2 regions of the Streptococcus sp. 27098_8_69 genome follow, and region 1 is predicted to be linked to the other one. Evidence: predicted binding sites of a transcription regulator. Region 1 holds the regulator's gene; the other holds the start of a gene.
What was found. Region 1 encodes NrdR, which represses ribonucleotide reductase genes. Its sites were predicted from a motif close to ACACNATATATNGTGT; they were not measured.

Region 1 (7,837 bases):
ATCATTTTCGAGCACTGATAGCACTTGAAACGGCGTTTTCTAAGGAGGATTCTAGTAGGCATACCAGTCGTTTCGAGGTAAGGAATTTTCGACGGTTTTTGGAAGTCATATTTCTTCATTTGACTTCCGCAATCAGGACAAGATGGAGCCTCATAATCCAGTTTAGCGATGATTTCTTTGTGAGTATCCATATTGATGATATCTAGAATTTTGATGTTTGGGTCTTTGATATCGAGTAGTTTTGTGATAAAATGTAATTGTTCCATATGAATCTTTCTAATGAGTTGTTTAGTCGCTTTTCATTATAGGTCATATGGGACTTTTTTTCTACAACAAAATAGGCTCCATAATATCTATAGGGGATTTACCCACTACAAATATTATAGAGCCGATAATATGCGTTTTATCATAGACAGATCTATTTCATTTTCTACTATAGTTGATTGAAATAAGATATGAACAAAGAGGTTAGGAAAGTCAAAACAATGTCTAATAAATGTTTTAGAATCCATGACGTGCTACTCTAAGTTCAATCCACTATAAAATTAAGTTTTTGACTAGCCTCTGAATGATTACTGAAGATTAACCTTGTTTCTCAAGATGTAGTAGGTTCCGAGATAGAAAACTGCGATGAGGATTAGGTCTTTGAAGATTTCATAAGTAAGCATCATATTGTAATGGTTACCAAAATTTAAGAAGAGATCACTGAAACCAAGGACAACATGAATGACAATATAGGCTAAAACGGCAAGAGCTGTGCGGTATTCATTAAAGAGTTGTCCGATAGAGATTGCCAAGTAGATGCAAAGGATGCTTGCTACAGTGCTAAGGATGAATGAAATCAGAGATAAGCTGATACTGTCTAGGTACTGTTGGAACAAGTCTTTAAAAGCAAGGAAATCAACAGAATTAGGCTCAATGATCACAAGAATGATATAAATGCTCAGAACCAAGACTGCTGAACTGATCAGAGACCAAATGAAGGCTCCCAAGAGTTTGGCTAAGATAATCTGGTGTTCGGAAACTGGCAAGGTCAAAGTGAGATAACCTTGTCGGTCATAGACACTACCCTTGAAGCGACGGATGATCAAAATCAAGGTTGAAATCCCAAGCGTAATCATCAAGCCACCAAACACGAGTGCTAGAAAAATAAGTAGAATAGGTTGACTTTCTTTGATAGGTAGATTGTTATAGGTCTTTGCTTGAATTCCTATAAGAGCAGAAAGTGCCAACACAGCACCATAGAGGGCTAAATACCATTTGTTAACATTTTTAAATTCATAACGAACTAAATTCCAAAACATAATAATCTCCTTTATCTAGGCTTTGAATTCATGACGGAAGAGTTGGTCGATAGACTCTCCAGACTCATAGCGAATATCATCAACATTTCCTTGACGGACGACTTTTCCGTCCTTGAGGAAGACAATCTCATCCAAGATTGGTTCGATGTCTGAAATCAAGTGAGTTGAAATCAAGACAGTCGAAGTTGGAGAGTAGTTGTTGATGATGGTGTTCAAGATATAGTCACGAGCTGCTGGGTCGACACCACCGATTGGTTCATCAAGGACGTATAGACGAGCATCACGACTCATGACAAGGATCAACTGAACCTTTTCTTTGTTCCCTTTTGAGAGTTTCTTGAAACGGCTATTCTCATCGATGCCAAGGTCACGAAGGAGACCTTGAGCACGTTCCAGATTAAAATCTTGGTAGAAGGTCTTGAAATAAGTGAGAGCTTCCTTGACCTTCATCTGCTCGTTGAGGTAGGTCGTATCAGGAAGATAAGAAACAATTGCTTTAGTTGTTGGGCTTGGTTCCATGCCATTGATGAGGATACGCCCTTCCTCTGGCTGTAGCAAGCCGTTGATTAGTTTAATCAAGGTTGTCTTTCCAGAACCGTTTGGACCAAGGAGGCCAACGATTTTTCCAGCTGGAATTTCAAGGGAAACATTTGTAAGAGCAGGACTTGCTCCATAGGATTTTGACACATTTTCAAATGCTAACAAGGTCATAGTTTAAACTCCTTCAATATAATCTCTCAAAACAGTCGGTAGTTCTTCTTTTTCATAGCCGAATTCTACCATGCCTGTTACAAACTGTTGCAGCTGTTCTTCTGACAGTTGCTTACGGGATTGGAGGATCAAGTCCAAATCCTCTGTGACAAAGCGTCCAGATGTCCGCTTGGTATAGACAAAGCCTTCTCTCTCCAAGTCCGATAGGGCGCGCTGGATGGTGTTGGGATTGACCCCTGCCTCGCTTGCCAATTCTCTAACGGTTGGAAGCTGTTGATTGGGCTCAAGTTTATGGGAAATAATCTGCAATTTGATTTTCTCCATAATCTGCAAATAAATGGGTTTATTGTTATCAAATGTCCAAGACATCACGATCTCCTTTCTAATTACCTTTGTGTTAATTCAATAATACAACAAAACAAAAAACTTGTCAAGCCAAAAGGAGAATTATTTTGGGAATCTCTTAAAAAATGGTATAATGAAAAGAAAACGACAAGGAGGGAAAGGCATGCGTTGTCCAAAATGTGGCGCTACAAAATCAAGTGTGATCGATAGTCGCCAGGCTGAAGAAGGAAATACAATCAGAAGAAGACGTGAGTGTGAAGAGTGTCAGCATCGTTTTACAACCTATGAACGTGTTGAAGAGAGAACACTAGTTGTGGTCAAAAAAGATGGTACACGGGAACAATTTTCAAGAGATAAAATCTTTAACGGGATTATTCGTTCAGCCCAGAAACGTCCAGTGTCTAGTGATGAAATTGGCATGGTGGTCAATCGCATCGAACAAAAACTCCGTAGTCGCAATGAAAATGAAATTCAGAGTGAGGTTATTGGCTCCTTGGTTATGGAAGAGTTGGCAGAGTTAGATGAGATTACTTATGTACGTTTTGCCAGCGTTTACCGTAGCTTTAAGGATGTGAGTGAGCTTGAAAGCCTACTCCAGCAGATCACACAATCCTCTAAAAAGAAAAAGGAAAAATAAATGAAGCCAAATGACCGTTTTTCTTTTGTAAAGAATAATCGGGTGTCGCAAGATACCTCATCAATGGTGCAGTGCTACCTCCCGATTATCGGTCAGGAGGCGCTGAGCCTCTATCTTTATGCTGTGACTTTTTGGGATGGTGGTCAAAACGAACATCTCTTTGCAGCCATGCTTAATCATCTGAATTTCGGGATGGATACCCTTTTAAAGGCTTTTAAAACTCTGACAGCCATGAAATTGGTGACCCTCTATCAGCAGGGGGAGGCCTATAACTTGTTAGTCCATTCTCCCTTATCAACTCAAGAATTTTTACAACATACAGTTTATCGGACCTTATTAGAAAAAATGATTGGGGATAGTGCGGTTGCAGCTATGAGACAGGAAGGTGTTGAAGGGGAACCTATCTCGGTGTCCTTGAGTCAAATCTTTCCTCAGTTATCTGAGTCTGCGAGTCAAGAAACCTCTAGCAGTCAGCCAGCAGTAGATGATTTTGATTTGGAGCATTTCCGTCAGCTTATGGCTCGCGATGGTCTTCGTTTTCAAGATGAGACTTCGGATGTTTTGGCCTTGTTTGCAATAGCAGACGAGCAGAAGTGGACCTGGTTTGACACTTATCAAGTAGCCAAAGCGACAGCAGTGTCGCAAGTGATTTCTGTCAAACGCATCCGTGAAAAGATAGCGCAAAAGCCTGTGACTTCTGACTTTAGTCCCAAGGAAGCAACCATTATCCGAGAGGCTAAGAAAAAGACAGCCTTGCAGTTCCTTGCTGAAATCAAGCAGACTCGCAAGGGAAGTATTACCCAGACTGAACGGGACCTGCTCCAGCAGATGGCAGCCTTGGGTTTGCTGGATGAAGTGATCAATGTTATCTTGCTCCTGACCTTTAATAAGGTTGATTCAGCCAATATCAATGAAAAATACGCCATGAAGGTGGCTAATGACTACGCCTATCAAAATATTCGTAGTGCCGAGGAGGCTGTCCTCCGTATTCGTGAACGTGGCCAAAAAGCAAAAACGCAAAAGCAGAATCAGACTGCCCCAGTAAAAACCAATGTGCCTAAATGGAGCAATCCTGAATATAAGAATGAAACTAGCGAAGAAACTCGCTTAGAACTAGAACGTAAGAAAAAAGAAATGTTAGCTCGATTAGAAAAAGGAGGAGACTAGATGGAAAGTGTCGGAGACGTACTCAAGCGTCAACCAAGCAGATTTCAGTATCAGGATTTGGTCCAGCAAATTGTGAAAGACCCTGATGTTGCGGCCTTTATCCAGAAAGAATCTCTCAGTCAGGAGGAGTTAAACCGTAGTATTTCCAAGTTTAACCAATACATCACTGAGAGAGATAAGTTCCTCCGAGAAGATACAGACTATATCGCGCGTGGCTACAAGCCTATCCTAGTCATGAACCAAGGCTATGCAGATGTCTCTTATGAAGAAACTCCAGAGCTAATCGCGGCAGAAAAAGAAGCGGCGATTAAAAACCGTCTCAAGCTAATCAATCTTCCAGCTAGTCTTAAAAAAGCTAGCCTAGCTCAAGTTGATTTAGATGATTTGGGGCGCTTGTCCGTTTTTGAAAAGCTCCTAGCCTTTGTGGAGCAATATCCAGCTATTCGAAAAGGTCTGTACTTATATGGAGACTTTGGTGTGGGTAAAAGTTTCATGGTGGCTGCCCTAGCCCATGATTTGTCTGAAAAACGTGGTGTTTCATCAACTCTCCTCCACTATCCTAGTTTTGTCATCGATGTCAAGAATGCCATTGGTGATGGCAATGTCAAGACCTTGGTGGATGAGATTAAGCTGGCTGAAGTCTTGATTTTAGATGATATTGGTGCCGAGCAATCAACAGCTTGGGTGCGTGACGAGATCTTGCAGGTCATTCTCCAATATCGCATGCAGGAAGATTTACCGACCTTTTTCACCTCCAACTTCAACTTTGAAGATTTGGAGAAGCATTTCGCTAAAGGGAAAAACGGAAATGACGAAACCTGGGAAGCTAGACGCGTCATGGAACGCATTCGTTATTTAGCAGAGGAAACCAGACTTGAAGGAGAAAACCGCCGATGACAGAAACAATCAAATTAATGAAGGCTCATACTTCAGTGCGTAGATTTAAGGAGCAAGAGATTCCCCAAGAAGATTTAAATACCATTTTGTCTGCAGGACAAATGGCTTCTTCTTGGAAAAATTTCCAATCGTATTCTGTGATTGTAGTTAGAAGTCAAGAAAAGAAGGATGCCTTATTTGAGTTAGTTCCTCAAGAAGCGATTCGCCAGTCTGCAGCCTTTCTCCTCTTTGTCGGTGACCTAAACCGTGCAGAAAAAGGGGCTCGTCTCCATACGGATGTTTTCCAACCTCAAGGGGTGGAAGGACTCCTCATCACTTCAGTAGATGCTGCGCTTGCTGGGCAAAATACCTTGCTTGCGGCAGAAAGCCTAGGCTACGGTGGAGTGATTATCGGTTTGGTGCGTTACAAGTCTCTTGAATTAGCAGAATTGTTCAAGCTTCCTGACTATACCTATCCAGTCTTCGGGATTGCACTAGGTGTGCCAAATCAAAAGCATGATGTAAAACCAAGATTGCCACTAGAGAATGTTGTCTTTGAGGAAGAATACCAAGAACAGTCAACTGAAGCTATTGAAGCCTATGACCGTTTACAGACTGAATATGCAGGTGCGCGTGCGACTACAACTTGGAGTCAACGTTTGGCAGAGCAATTCGGCAATCCAGAACCAAGCTCGACTCGAGAAAATCTTGAGCAGAAGAAGTTATTGTAGAAAGTGAGAAAACATGGCCTTACCAACTGTTGCCATTGTGGGACGTCCCAATGTTGGGAAATCAACCCTATTTAACCGTATCGCGGGAGAACGCATCTCCATCGTAGAAGATGTTGAAGGTGTAACGCGAGATCGTATCTATGCCACAGGTGAGTGGCTTAACCGTTCTTTCAGTATGATTGATACTGGGGGGATTGATGATGTCGATGCGCCTTTCATGGAACAAATCAAGCACCAGGCAGAAATTGCCATGGAAGAAGCAGATGTTATCGTCTTTGTCGTGTCTGGTAAAGAAGGAATTACAGATGCGGACGAATACGTTGCCCGTAAACTTTATAAAACTCATAAACCAGTTATCCTAGCCGTTAACAAGGTTGACAACCCTGAGATGAGAAATGATATCTATGATTTCTATGCTCTAGGTTTGGGCGAACCACTACCGATTTCATCTGTGCACGGTATTGGGACAGGGGATGTGCTGGATGCTATTGTGGAAAATCTCCCACATGAAGTTGAAGAAGAAAATCCAGATGTTATTAAATTCAGCTTGATTGGACGTCCAAATGTCGGAAAATCTAGCTTGATTAATGCCATTTTGGGAGAAGACCGCGTCATTGCCAGCCCTGTCGCTGGTACTACTCGTGATGCTATTGACACTCATTTTACAGATGCGGATGGCCAAGAGTTTACCATGATTGATACTGCTGGTATGCGTAAATCTGGTAAAGTCTATGAAAATACTGAGAAATACTCTGTCATGCGTGCCATGCGTGCTATTGACCGTTCAGATGTAGTCTTGATGGTCCTCAATGCCGAAGAAGGCATCCGTGAGTATGACAAGCGTATCGCTGGATTTGCCCACGAAGCTGGTAAAGGTATGATTATCGTGGTCAATAAGTGGGATACTCTTGAAAAAGATAACCACACCATGAAAAACTGGGAGGAAGATATCCGTGAGCAGTTCCAATACCTGCCTTACGCACCGATTATCTTTGTTTCAGCTTTTACCAAGCAACGTCTCCACAAGTTGCCTGAGATGATTAAGCAAATCAGCGAGAGTCAAAATACCCGTATTCCATCAGCTGTCTTGAATGATGTGATTATGGATGCCATTGCCATCAATCCAACACCGACAGACAAAGGGAAACGCCTCAAGATTTTCTATGCGACGCAAGTGGCGACCAAACCACCGACCTTTGTTATCTTTGTGAATGAAGAAGAACTCATGCACTTCTCTTACTTGCGTTTCTTGGAAAATCAAATCCGCAAGGCCTTTGTCTTTGAAGGAACACCGATTCACCTGATCGCAAGAAAGCGAAAATAAAAAAGCAGAATCTGGAAGGACATTTCCAGATTTTTTGCTATAATAAAATAAGGAACGCGTTGGAGAGGTAAGGAGATGGAAAAACTATTAAAATTCTTGATTTTGGCACCCTACTTTTACTTTTTTCGTTGGCAAGGGAAGGTACAGCCAGGAAGTAAGTACTTTTCTGTCTTTTACTATTTTTATTGGTTTTATATGTCTCTAGCAGCCTTGTTTAGTCTAGTTTTCACTCTTTTTTCTCTAGTCTTATTTAACTTTATTTTACAAGAACCAAGGGATCTTGCTAGATGGGTGATTTGGCTACTTTTAGTCCTTTTATCCTTAGTCAATGACTGGAAAATCTATGCTTGTCTAAAATTTATGAATAAGCTGCGATTGGAAAAGAAGAAATCCAGTCTTCCTTGAAAGAAATAGGCAAGCTTGTACCTGAAAGAACACTAGCCTCGAAATAGGAATTTTAAGGGAACTAATCTTGATGGTTAGCCCTTTTTTCGTCCTAAGGGAAAACGGAATATTTCTTGAAAAAATTGGGCAAATATGCTACAATAAAAAGAACATTCTAAAATATTCAGAATTTAAAGTAAGGAAAAAAATGGCAAATTTACTAAAAACAATTATCGAAAATGATAAAGGAGAGATTCGTCGTCTGGAAAAGATGGCGGACAAAGTCCTAAAATATGAAGATGAAATGGCTGTGTTAACTGACGAGCAATTGCAAGCAAAAACAGAAGAATTCAAACAA
Region 2 (7,837 bases), on a different contig from region 1:
TCAAGATTTAAGTGAATTTTTGCATAAGAAAAATATGGAAACAAAGATCTCCTCTAAGGATGAGGTACAAGTCCTTTTTCTCAAGAAAAATCCTAAAATTATTTCTCTTGTCAAAGAATGGAACCCAAGTATCCATCTCATTGGCTTTAAACTCCTTGTCGATGTTACTGAGGAGCATCTGATTCAAATCGCTAGAGAAAGTCTTAAAAAGAATCAAGCTGATTTGATTGTCGCTAATGACCTTACTCAGATTAATGCTGATCAACACCTAGCTTATCTAGTAGAAGAAAAAGATTATCAGATTGCTGCTAGCAAGCAAGAAATTGCTGACTTGCTAACCAAGAGAATTCAAGAACTTGATTGTTAGAAAGGAAAATTATGGCTCGTATTACACTCGCTGTTACAGGGTCTATCGCCTCTTACAAAGCTGCTGATTTGGTTAGTAACTTGAAGAAACAGGGGCATTCTGTTACGGTACTTATGACCCAGGCTGCGACTGCCTTTATCCAACCTTTAACCCTTCAAGTCTTATCTCAAAATACAGTTCATCTCGATCTTATGCAGGAACCTTATCCTGACAAAGTCAATCATATCGAGCTTGGCAAAGAAACAGACTTATTTATCCTTGCTCCTGCAACCGCTAATACGATTGCAAAACTAGCACACGGTTTCGCAGATAATATGGTGACTGCTACTGCTCTTGCCTTGCCCCACTACGTACCAAAACTAGTAGCACCTGCCATGAATACCAAAATGTATGACCATCCAGCAACTCAAACAAACCTAAATACTTTGGAAACTTATGGTTATACAATTATTTCTCCTAAAGAATCCCTACTGGCCTGTGGCGATGTAGGACGGGGTGCTCTTGCTGATCTTGATACTATTTTACAACTGATAAAGGAAAAACTTCATGAACAAACGCTCTAATATTGCTCCTATTGCTATCTTTTTTGCCAGCATGATTGTCATTCATTTGCTAAGCTCTATTGTCTTTAATGTCTTGCCATTTCCAATTAAACCAACCATTGTCCATATCCCGGTCATCATTGCTAGTATCATCTACGGACCACGGATTGGGGCTATCTTAGGTTTCTTGATGGGAATGATTAGCTTGACAGTCAATACGATTACTATTCTCCCAACTAGCTACCTCTTCTCTCCTTTTGTGCCGAATGGGAATTTAGCTTCACTTGCTATTGCTATTATTCCTCGTATCTTAATTGGTTTAACACCATACTTTGTCTATAAACTCCTCAGAAACAAGGCGGGGCTTATATTTGCGGGAGCGCTCGGTTCTCTTACTAATACTGTATTTGTACTAGGCGGTATCTTCTTCCTCTTTGGAAATGTTTTTGACGGAAATATCCAAAAACTATTAGCTACTGTTATCTCAACAAACTCTATCGCAGAACTGATTATATCAGCAATACTCACCCTAGTTATTGTTCCGAGACTTGAAAAAATCAAAAAATAAGAGGTCGGGAAAATCCCGACCTCGATTTTTATTTGCCCTAAGTCACTGACTCTGTATTTAATTAAGATTACAGATTCCTAAAAGCCCCTTTGACGAAACTATCTAAAAGCTTGATTGTAAAGACTCACCAATATGGGAAAAAATCAATCTTGGAAAGATATTTACTTTCCAACAGCCTTTTATCTACTTATCATTGGGCTAGACGTGCTTCTTCTAAAATCTTTTCGATTTTTGTTGTCAGCAAATCAATGGCTACTGTATTAGTCACACCTTCTGGAATAACGATATCTGCATAACGCTTTGTTGGCTCAATAAATTGATGATACATGGGTTTCACTACACCAAGATACTGGTCAATAACGCTATCTAGACTACGACCACGCTCTTCCATATCACGCTTAATACGGCGAATGATACGAACGTCATCATCTGTATCTACGAAAATCTTGATATCCATTAAATCACGAAGTCGTTTGTCCTCTAAAACTAAGATTCCTTCTACGATAAAGACATCCTGAGGTTCTTGACGATAGGTTTTAGAACTTCTGGTATGGGCAGCATAATCATAGGTAGGAATATCTACAGGACGTCCTGCCAACAACTCTTTGATTTGCGCAATCATCAAATCAGTATCAAAAGCAAAAGGATGGTCATAATTAGTTTTGATTCGTTCTTCAAAGGTTAGATGAGATTGATCTTTATAGTAGGAATCATGCTCAATCATAGCTATTTTCTCGTTTGGAAAATGTGACAAGATTGCTTTAGATACGCTTGTCTTTCCTCCTCCAGATCCCCCTGTTACTCCGATAATGATTGGTCTATTTTGCATTGTAGCCTCCTTGTATTTTCCCTTGTCTATTTTACCATATTTTTGATAAATTTTACAGATGGAGTTTTCTACAAAATAGAAGAAAAATCCTCATAGCTAGAAGCTACAAGGATTTGTAATTGATTAATCGAAGTTAACGTATTCTTTAGAAAGTTCAAGAACTTCTTCCATTGTTGAACATTCTGTAAGAGCGCGGTTAGCGTATTCTTGCATTTTAGCAGTGTCAAGTTTCTTCATCAAGCTACGTGTACGAAGTACAGATGTTGCTGACATAGAGAACTCATCCAAGCCCATTCCGACAAGAAGTGGAACAGCTGTTTGGTCACCAGCCATTTCACCACACATACCAGCCCATTTACCTTCAGCGTGAGCTGCTTTGATAACGTTGTTAATCAAACGAAGGATTGATGGGTTGTATGGTTGGTAAAGGTATGAAACTTGTTCGTTCATACGGTCTGCCGCCATTGTGTATTGGATCAAGTCGTTTGTACCAATTGAGAAGAAGTCAACTTCTTTTGCAAATTGGTCTGCAAGCATTGCTGCCGCAGGAATTTCAATCATGATACCAACTTGGATGTCATCCGCAACTGCAACACCTTCAGCAAGAAGGTTAGCTTTTTCTTCATCGAAGACTGCTTTAGCTGCACGGAATTCTTTCAAAAGCGCAACCATTGGGAACATGATACGCAATTGACCGTGTACAGAAGCACGAAGAAGAGCACGGATTTGAGTGCGGAACATTGCATCTCCAGTTTCAGAGATAGAGATACGAAGTGCACGGAATCCAAGGAATGGGTTCATTTCATGAGGCATATCGAAGTAAGGAAGTTCCTTGTCACCACCGATATCCATTGTACGGACAACAACTGGTTTACCGTTCATTCCTTCAAGAACAGCCTTGTATGCTTCGTACTGCTCGTCTTCAGTTGGGAAGTCTTGAGAATCCATGTACAAGAACTCTGTACGGTAAAGACCGACAGCTTCTGCACCATTGTCATTAACACCTTCAACGTCTTTTGGAGTACCAATGTTTGCTGCCAATTCGAAGTGTTTACCGTCAGCAGTAACTGTTTGAGCATCTTTCAAGAGTGCCCACTCAGCTTTTTGTTGAGCGTAAGCTTCACCAGCTGCTTTAAATTCAGCTGCTTGTTCTTCAGTAGGGTTGATAATTACTTCACCTGTAATACCATTAACGGCAAGTAGGTCACCATCTTTAACGATTTCAGTGATGTTGTTTGTACCCAAAACTGCAGCGATTTCAAGTGTACGAGCCATGATAGCTGAGTGACTTGTACGACCACCAATGTTTGTTACAAAAGCTTTTACAAAGTTTTTGTCCAATTGAGCTGTATCAGATGGAGTCAAGTCGTGAGCAATCACGATCACTTCTTCATTGATAGAAGCTGGGTTTGGCAATTTTTTACCAAGGAGATTAGCCAATACACGTTTTGTTACGTCGCGGATATCCGCTGCACGTTCTTGCATGTATGGGTTGTCTTCCATGCCTTCAAAGATTGTGATAAACATGTCTGTAACTTCTTTCAGACCTGCTTCTGCATTCACTTTCTTAGCACGGATAGTTTCTTTGATTTGACCGATCAATTCAGGGTCAGCAAGAACCATCAAGTGGGCGTCAAATACTTGTGCCGCTTCTTCACCAAGCGTACCTACAGCCTTCTCGCGGATAAGAGAAAGCTCGTTTTGAGAAGCTTCAAGAGCAACATCCAAACGAGCCTCTTCTGCATTTGTATCTTCGACTGTAACAGTCTCGAATGATAAATCCGGTTGAACGAGTAGATATGCTTTTGCAACTGCAACACCGTCAGATGCTGCGATTCCTTTAAGCATTTCTGTCATTTCCTTATGCCAATCCTTCTTTTTCCATTGTTTCTGAGATTGCAGCGATAGCGTCATCAGCGTCTGCACCTTCAGCAGTGATTGTAACGTCAGCACCTTGACCAACACCAAGGCTCATTACACCCATGATAGATTTAAGGTTAACTGATTTACCTTTGTACTCAAGAGTGATATCTGAAGCAAATTTGCTAGCTGTTTGTACCAACAATGTTGCTGGACGTGCGTGAATACCTGTTTCTGCCACTACGTGGAAATCTTTAGAAGCCATAGTTTGACTCTCCTTTAATAGTTTTCTTGTTGAGTTACATATCTGATAACCCTTACAATTTAGTATTATATCACCTTCATTGATATTTTTCAAGTATTTTATGGACTTTCTTCAATTTCCTTTCAGATAACTTGCTGAAAATCTTCTATTAAATTTAGCAAAACACAGTATGTAGTTTTTGTCGAGACACCTATAATGAAATCATTGCTTTTTCTGTAATTATTTTTTAATGCTACACTATATATTGTGTTTGTTAGTAAAATCGGTAAAATAAGTACACAAGATTTAGTTTTAGAAAGTTGACAAAGTTTTTTTTTCTGATATACTAAGAAAGTAATAATTTTTTAAAGAGGAGTTACAGAAATGGTAACCGTATATTCTAAAAACAACTGTGTCCAATGTAAAATGACGAAACGTTTTTTAGACAGTAATAATGTTGAATATAAAGAAATCAATCTTGATGAACAACCTGAATACATTGATCAAGTAAAAGAGCTCGGCTTTAGTGCTGCTCCTATTATTCAGACACCAACAGAAGTTTTCTCTGGTTTCCAACCAGGTAAACTCAAACAACTTGCTTAAGAACCAGGACAAAAGCTTCTATGTCTACCTTAGAAGCCTTTCTTTTGTAATTAGATAAAGGATTTTTTATGGGATTAAAACAACTTGAAGATGTGACTTACTTCCGTCTTAATAATGAAATTAACCGTCCTGTTAATGGACAAATTATGCTTCACAAAGACAAGGAAGCTTTAGAAGCCTTCTTTAAAGAAAATGTTGTACCTAACACAATGGTTTTTGACTCAATAACGGATAAAATCAACTTCCTCATTGAGCATAACTACATTGAGACAGCATTTATCAAGAAATACCGTCCAGAATTTTTGGAAGAACTGCATCAATTTATCAAGGATCAGAACTTCCAATTTAAGTCTTTCATGGCTGCCTATAAATTCTATAATCAGTATGCTCTGAAAACTAATGACGGAGAGTACTATCTTGAAAGCATGGAAGACCGTGTCTTCTTTAATGCCCTTTACTTCGCGGATGGTGATGAAGCGATTGCTATTGATATCGCTAATGAAATCATCCACCAACGTTATCAACCTGCTACTCCTTCTTTCTTGAATGCAGGTCGTGCACGTCGTGGTGAATTGGTATCTTGCTTCTTGATTCAGGTAACAGATGATATGAACTCTATCGGACGTTCTATCAACTCTGCTCTTCAACTTTCACGTATTGGTGGTGGTGTGGGAATTTCCCTCAGCAACCTTCGTGAAGCTGGAGCTCCTATTAAAGGCTATGAGGGTGCTGCTTCTGGTGTCGTACCAGTTATGAAGCTTTTCGAAGACAGCTTCTCTTACTCTAACCAACTCGGTCAACGTCAAGGTGCTGGGGTTGTTTACCTCAATGTCTTTCACCCAGATATCATCGCCTTCCTTTCAACTAAGAAGGAAAACGCCGATGAAAAAGTGCGTGTCAAGACTCTTTCACTTGGTGTTGTGGTTCCAGATAAATTCTACGAATTGGCTCGTAAAAATGAAGAAATGTACCTCTTCAGTCCTTACTCTGTAGAGCTTGAATACGGCGTGCCATTTAACTACATCGATATCACAGAAAAATACGATGAGCTAGTTGCAAATCCAAACATCCGTAAGACAAAAATCAAAGCGCGTGATTTGGAAACTGAAATTTCTAAATTGCAACAAGAATCTGGCTATCCTTATGTAGTAAACATCGATACTGCTAACCGTGCAAATCCTGTCGATGGTAAGATTATCATGAGTAACTTGTGTTCAGAGATTCTTCAAGTCCAAGAACCAAGTCTTATCAATGATGCTCAGGAGTTCCTAAAAATGGGTACTGATGTCTCATGTAACCTTGGTTCAACAAACGTGGTCAACATGATGACTTCACCTGACTTTGGTCGCTCCATCCGTGCTATGGTTCGTGCCCTTACTTTTGTTACAGATAGTTCACACATCGTCGCTGTTCCTACTATCGACCACGGAAACAGCCAAGCTCATACATTTGGACTTGGAGCTATGGGACTTCACAGCTATCTTGCTCAACAATTGATCGAATACGGATCACCTGAGTCTGTTGAATTTACAAGCATCTACTTTATGCTTATGAACTACTGGACCTTGGTTGAGTCAAACAATATCGCACGTGAACGTGGTGTAACCTTCCACAACTTTGAAAAATCAGACTATGCTAACGGAAGCTACTTTGATAAGTATTTAACTGGCGAATTCCTTCCGAAATCAGACCGTGTTAAAGAGCTCTTCAAAGATATCTTTATTCCTACTGCTGCTGACTGGGCTGAACTTCGTGATAAAGTTAAAGCAGATGGACTTTACCACCAAAACCGCCTTGCTGTAGCGCCAAATGGTTCTATCAGCTACATCAACGATGTTTCTGCCTCTATTCACCCAATTACGCAACGTATCGAAGAACGCCAAGAGAAGAAAATTGGTAAGATCTACTATCCTGCTGCTGGTTTGTCAACAGAAACAATTCCTTACTACACTTCTGCTTATGACATGGATATGCGTAAGGTAATTGATGTTTATGCTGCTGCGACTGAGCACGTGGACCAAGGACTTTCACTCACACTCTTCATGCGCAGTGATATCCCAACAGGTCTTTACGAATGGAAATCAGAAAATAAACAAACAACACGTGACTTGTCTATCCTTCGTAACTATGCCTTCAACAAAGGTATCAAGTCTATCTACTACGTCCGTACCTTTACAGATGATGGTGGAGAAGTCGGTGCTAACCAATGTGAGAGCTGTGTGATTTAATTCAACTCTCAAAAAAATTACATTTACTTAATCCATTTAACGTATTTTGCTGATAAAATCATGTAAGAACATAAAAGTCGGGCCTCCGACTTTTTGTTCGATTATAGAATAGAATTATGATAAAATAAGAATGATTATGTTATCGTATTACTACACACAGAAAGAGATTTCAAATGAAAACTTACTACAAAGCTATTAACTGGAATGCCATCGAAGATGTCATCGACAAATCAACCTGGGAAAAGCTGACTGAGCAATTCTGGCTCGATACGCGTATTCCCTTGTCAAATGACCTAGATGACTGGAGAAAGCTTTCTAACAAGGAAAAAGACCTTGTTGGTAAAGTTTTTGGAGGTTTGACCCTTTTGGATACCATGCAATCAGAAACTGGTGTTCAAGCCCTTCGTGCTGATATTCGTACGCCTCACGAGGAAGCTGTTTTTAACAATATCCAATTTATGGAATCTGTTCATGCTAAGTCTTACTCTTCTATCTTCTCAACCTTAAATACCAAGTCTGAAATTGAAGAAATTTTTGAATGGACTAATACCAATCCATATCTTCAGAAAAAAGCTGAAATTATTAATGAAATCTAC

Region 2: nrdH (glutaredoxin-like protein NrdH) is a predicted target of NrdR. The motif match lies at 4,666-4,681, and genes of this name have one in related genera.

Annotation. Positions count from the first base shown of each region.
Region 1 is NZ_JAPVZO010000013.1:52,690-60,526, reverse strand. It holds gene O3658_RS06150 (ISL3 family transposase) at 1-266, opposite strand, end outside; gene O3658_RS06145 (hypothetical protein) at 573-1,304, opposite strand; gene O3658_RS06140 (ABC transporter ATP-binding protein) at 1,320-2,015, opposite strand; gene O3658_RS06135 (GntR family transcriptional regulator) at 2,019-2,384, opposite strand; gene nrdR (transcriptional regulator NrdR) at 2,524-2,997, shown strand; gene O3658_RS06125 (DnaD domain protein) at 2,998-4,164, shown strand; gene dnaI (primosomal protein DnaI) at 4,165-5,061, shown strand; gene O3658_RS06115 (NADPH-dependent oxidoreductase) at 5,058-5,771, shown strand; gene der (ribosome biogenesis GTPase Der) at 5,785-7,095, shown strand; gene secA (preprotein translocase subunit SecA) at 7,688-7,837, shown strand, end outside.
Region 2 is NZ_JAPVZO010000004.1:62,082-69,918, reverse strand. It holds gene O3658_RS02735 (phosphopantothenate--cysteine ligase) at 1-367, shown strand, start outside; gene coaC (phosphopantothenoylcysteine decarboxylase) at 379-930, shown strand; gene O3658_RS02725 (ECF transporter S component) at 914-1,477, shown strand; gene udk (uridine kinase) at 1,668-2,306, opposite strand; gene ptsP (phosphoenolpyruvate--protein phosphotransferase) at 2,430-4,163, opposite strand; gene O3658_RS02710 (phosphocarrier protein HPr) at 4,168-4,431, opposite strand; gene nrdH (glutaredoxin-like protein NrdH) at 4,795-5,013, shown strand; gene nrdE (class 1b ribonucleoside-diphosphate reductase subunit alpha) at 5,082-7,241, shown strand; gene nrdF (class 1b ribonucleoside-diphosphate reductase subunit beta) at 7,415-7,837, shown strand, end outside.